2 regions of the Aeromonas sp. MdU4 genome follow, and region 2 is predicted to be linked to the other one. Evidence: riboswitches for the same ligand, from Rfam matches in the RefSeq annotation. Region 2 holds a riboswitch; the other holds the start of a gene.
What was found. A riboswitch is a leader RNA that binds a small molecule or an ion and turns the genes downstream of it on or off. The one in region 2 is predicted to bind cyclic di-GMP.
Positions count from the first base shown of each region.

Region 1 (2,204 bases), on a different contig from region 2:
GGTGAGTCTGCCTGCCACGGCCTCTGTGGAGTCGGGCAAGCTGGTGTCGCTCAAGGCGACCGCCTCCGATCCCAACGGCGATCCGCTCACTTACCAGTGGACGGTACCGGCTGGCCTCACCGCAACCGGCCAGAACAGTGCGACCCTGGTGGTCACTGGCCCGAATGTCACCGGCGATACCGTCTATGACCTGAGCCTTGTCGTCTCCGATGGCGCGCTGGATGCCAGTGCCGCCACCCGTCTGACGGTCAAGCCGGTCAGCGGAGGGGGCGGTTGCTCGGCCACCGATCCGGATGCCGCCAACTGGCCTGCCTGGCAGAGTGGCAAGGTCTACAACGGCGGCGACAAGGTGAGCCACAACCAGCTGGTGTGGCAGGCCAAGTACTGGACTCAGGGCAACGAACCGAGCCGTACCGCCGACCAGTGGACGCTGGTGAGCAAGGTGCAACTGGGTTGGGATGCCAATGTGGCTTACAACGGGGGTGATCTCACCACCTATAACGGTCGCCAGTGGAAAGCCAAGTACTGGACCAAGGGCAACGAGCCTGGCAAACACGAGGTTTGGCAGGATGTAGGGGCCGCCAGTTGTAAGTAATCAGCAATGTGTCACGGGGCATGCCTGGCATGCCCCTTTTTTGTGTGCAGCTGTCAGGGCGCGCCTTGTCAATCAGCGGTTGCCGACATCCGATATGGATCAGTCACCGTCCACCCGCCACTCTGCCCGGAGTGGGTCAGACGAACATTTTTGTCGTATCTGGATGGGGCGGTCGGAGGAAGCACCGGTTGTGCGGGTAACCCAATGCGAGTGAAAAAGTGACTAGCCATGCATGTCGGCTGCACTATCACGCCGCTTGCTGATTGTTGTTAGTTATTGATTTTTAACTGTTTATTTTGCATGTGGTGGTGTGTTCGTGTCGTATCTTAACTGAGTGTAAACACAGTAATGAGCACAGCTATATGTTTTTAAAGAGTTAGTTCACAAAAATAAAACAGACTCGGCGATTTTTTACAGGGGCGCTGGCAATGGTCGGATTTGCTTGGCCTGTTGTATTCCCCTACAGTTAATCGGTGATTATTTATCACCAAGAAGAAAATTGTGACAAGGGCAAACCGATTGAAAAGTCGGGACGCAAAGCTTCCGATCTAAGGGGGATGTTGACCTAGGATAGCGGGGCCACCACAGCGTTATACGGGCTGCCTTCGCCAAGAGGTGGCCGTTTTGGTGTTAGCTGTCGTGTTGCGTCGCCCTTTCGTTTCGCCATAACGAAAAGGAAAGCAATATGCTAAGTCCAAAACCGGCGTTGCTGGCCATGGTGGTCAGTAGCCTGTTCACGTCATCGGCTGCCTATGCTGCAGCACCCGGCAAGCCCGCCATCGCCTGGGGTCCGACCAAGTTCGCCATTGTCGAAGTGGATCCCGCGGCAACCTCCTACAACAAGCTGGTCAAGATAAAGGATGGTGCCGATGTCTCCGTCAGCTGGAACATCTGGAGCGGCGATATCGGCCAGAGTGCCAAGGTGCTGCTGGATGGCAAGGAGGTGTGGTCTGGTCCCTCTTCGGCTACGGGCTCCGCGACGTTCAAAGTCCACAAGGGCGGCCGTTATCAGATGCAGGTGGCCCTCTGCAATGCCGATGGCTGTACCCTCTCCGACAAGAAGGAGATAGTGGTCGCCGATACCGATGGCAGCCACCTCGCGCCCCTCAAGCCAGTCTTGCAAGAGAACAACAAGCCTTACGCCAACAAATCCGGCAAGGTGGTTGGCACCTACTATGTGGAGTGGGGTGTTTACGGTCGCAAGTTTACCGTGGACAAGATCCCGGCCCAGAACCTGACCCATATCCTCTATGGTTTCACCCCGATTTGTGGTGGTGATGGCCTCAACGATGGCCTCAAAGAGATCGAAAACGGCAACAGCTTCCGTGCCTTGCAGCGAGCCTGTGAGGGGCGGGAAGATTTCAAGGTCGCCATCCATGATCCCTATGCGGCAGTGCAGATGGCCCAAGGTGCTTTGGGGTCTTGGGATGAGCCCTACAAGGGCAACTTCGGTAACCTGATGGCTCTCAAGCAGGCCTATCCGGACCTGAAGATCCTCCCCTCCATCGGTGGCTGGACCCTCTCCGACCCCTTCTATTTTATGCATGACAAAGCCAAGCGTGACGTGTTCGTCGCCTCGGTCAAAGAGTTTCTGCAGACCTGGAAATTC
Region 1 is NZ_JBHFMW010000021.1:163,346-165,549, reverse strand. It holds partial or broken gene ACE1BR_RS11675 (glycosyl hydrolase family 18 protein) at 1-595, shown strand, start outside; cyclic di-GMP riboswitch class I at 1,095-1,182, shown strand; gene ACE1BR_RS11670 (glycosyl hydrolase family 18 protein) at 1,281-2,204, shown strand, end outside.
Region 1: it holds a riboswitch for cyclic di-GMP, as region 2 does, so the genes downstream of both, ACE1BR_RS11670 (glycosyl hydrolase family 18 protein) here and gbpA (N-acetylglucosamine-binding protein GbpA) in region 2, are expected to answer to the same signal.

Region 2 (2,204 bases):
TGCTGCCGCGCTTCAGATAGACCGGGTTCATGCCATAGACAGGGTTGAACTGGCCATCGGCTCCCTGCTGACCGGCACGGATCTGCGACTGCTCGGCGTTGATCTTGCTGGCGAGGGCGTGGGCCCAGTTGTTCTTTTGGCCCTGTTCGGCATTGGCGATGGTCAGCACGGTCTGCAGTTCCGGGCGTTCGCCGTTGGCATCGAATACTCGGGTCATCGCCTTGTCACCCACCGCGAGGTTGATGGATGGGTAGATGGTGCCAGACTGAGTCCACGTTAGCGGTGGCTGGCTGCCATCTTTGAACTTGGCATCAATGATGTTGTAGAAGCTGTTGGCGGTATCGCCCACTTCCCAGACACCAAGGATCAGCTGATAGCCGGTTCGCTCTGGCAGGGTACAGTTATGGGTCATCTGCTTGGGTGGTTGCACCATGTTGCCGTCGATGACGCAGAACGGTGTCAGATCAAACGAGGCGCGGGTTAGCGGTTGGTTGGGGTTCCACTCCTGCTTGGTGAGGTAGTAGCGCCAGTTGCGGGTGATGTGATTGGCGGTGAAGAGCCAGCTGATGGCGAAGGGACCTGCCTGTACTTCCCGTTTGGTCCAGCGATCGCTGGTCTGGACGTTCAGTTCGCCCCAGCGCGGGTTGCCTGCCGAGGCAATTTGGCCATCTGGCGGACCCGCTTGCGGGAAGCCGGAGGGGCCTTCCACGCTCTGGGGATCCCACTGCACCGCACCACACTGGGTGTTGCCGGTGGTATTGCACAGGTAGTTGCGGCTTTCGGGTTTGCTGATATAGCCGTGTGCCAGTGCGCTGCCGCTGGCCAGTAGTGCCAGTGCTGCAGCGATGTGACTGAGTTGGATTTTTGCTGCCATACATTCCTCTGTTCGATAGATGTGAGCAGTCAGTTGGCCGGAGTGTTCCCCGATGCACACCTGGGGGTGGCAACCCCGCTATCCTGGACACTGCGTCTTTAGACCGGAGGCTTTGCGTCCTGACCTTTCGGTTAGTTTGCCAATTGACTCGATGGGTATTTACAGGCCGAATTCTCGGCCTTGGCCATTGTGTATCAATTTGATTAATTATTTAAAGTTAAATGTTTTAATGTCGGCCGAAACCGTTTAATTTTTAATTAATCATATTGTTTTATAAGTATTTATTTTTTTTTCCTGCAGTCTGCGAGCTGTTGTGTGTGCGTATAAAGTGCATAATTTACGCATGTTTTGTGGTTAAAAAAAACCTGCCAGCATGGCTGGCAGGTTGCAGGGCAAGATGGCACTACCAGAGGTCGTCAGTGGCGAGCTCGCGGTTCGCTGGCGGCATGATGAGAGGGCGGGATCATGGGGGTGGTGATGGACTCCTTGCTTAATTTGAACACCGCGAGCCGTTCATCCAGGCTGCGGGAGAGGCCTGCCAGCAGCTCGCTCTCCTGGGCCAGTTGCGAAGCGGACTGGGACATCTCCAGTGCCGAGTCGTTGATACCGCTGACGTTGCGGTTCATATCCTCGGCCACCATGCTTTGCTGCTCGGCGGCGGTGGCGATCTGGGTCGCCATGTCGCTGACATGCTGGATGTGGTTGACGATCAGGGTGAGATCCTGGCCCGCCTGCTGGGATTGATCGACGCTGCTCTCTGCCAGCTTGCGGCTGGCATCCATGGCATTGGCTGCGCTGACGGCCCGTTGCTGCAGCTGGGCGATGGTGCTCTGGATCTCCTCGGTGGATTGGCGGGTGCGGCTGGCCAGCTGGCGCACCTCGTCGGCCACCACGGCAAAACCGCGGCCCTGTTCGCCAGCACGGGCTGCCTCAATGGCTGCGTTGAGGGCCAGCAGGTTGGTCTGATCCGAGATGGCGCTGATGACAGCGGTCACTTCGCTGATCTGCATGACCCCCTCTTTGAGCTGGTTGACCTGATGGGTGGCTTGCTCTACCTCGGTTGCCAGCGCCTTGATGCCGTGCACGCTGGCGTGAACGTCACGGTTACCGAGTCCGGCTTCACCGGTCGCCTCCTGGGTATCGCGGGCGGTGTTCTCGGCGTGACCGGCCACATCGGAGATGGTGGCACTCATCTCGTTCATGGCAGTGGCGAGCTGGGCCAGCTGATCCCGCTGGCTGGTCACCGCCTGATTGGTCTGCTCGGCAGAGGCGGCGATGCGCAGGGCTGCATCGGCTACGTTGCGGGCCCCCAGGCTAGCTTCCAGCAGGG
Region 2 is NZ_JBHFMW010000006.1:180,781-182,984, reverse strand. It holds gene gbpA (N-acetylglucosamine-binding protein GbpA) at 1-874, opposite strand, end outside; cyclic di-GMP riboswitch class I at 940-1,025, opposite strand; gene ACE1BR_RS04490 (methyl-accepting chemotaxis protein) at 1,291-2,204, opposite strand, start outside.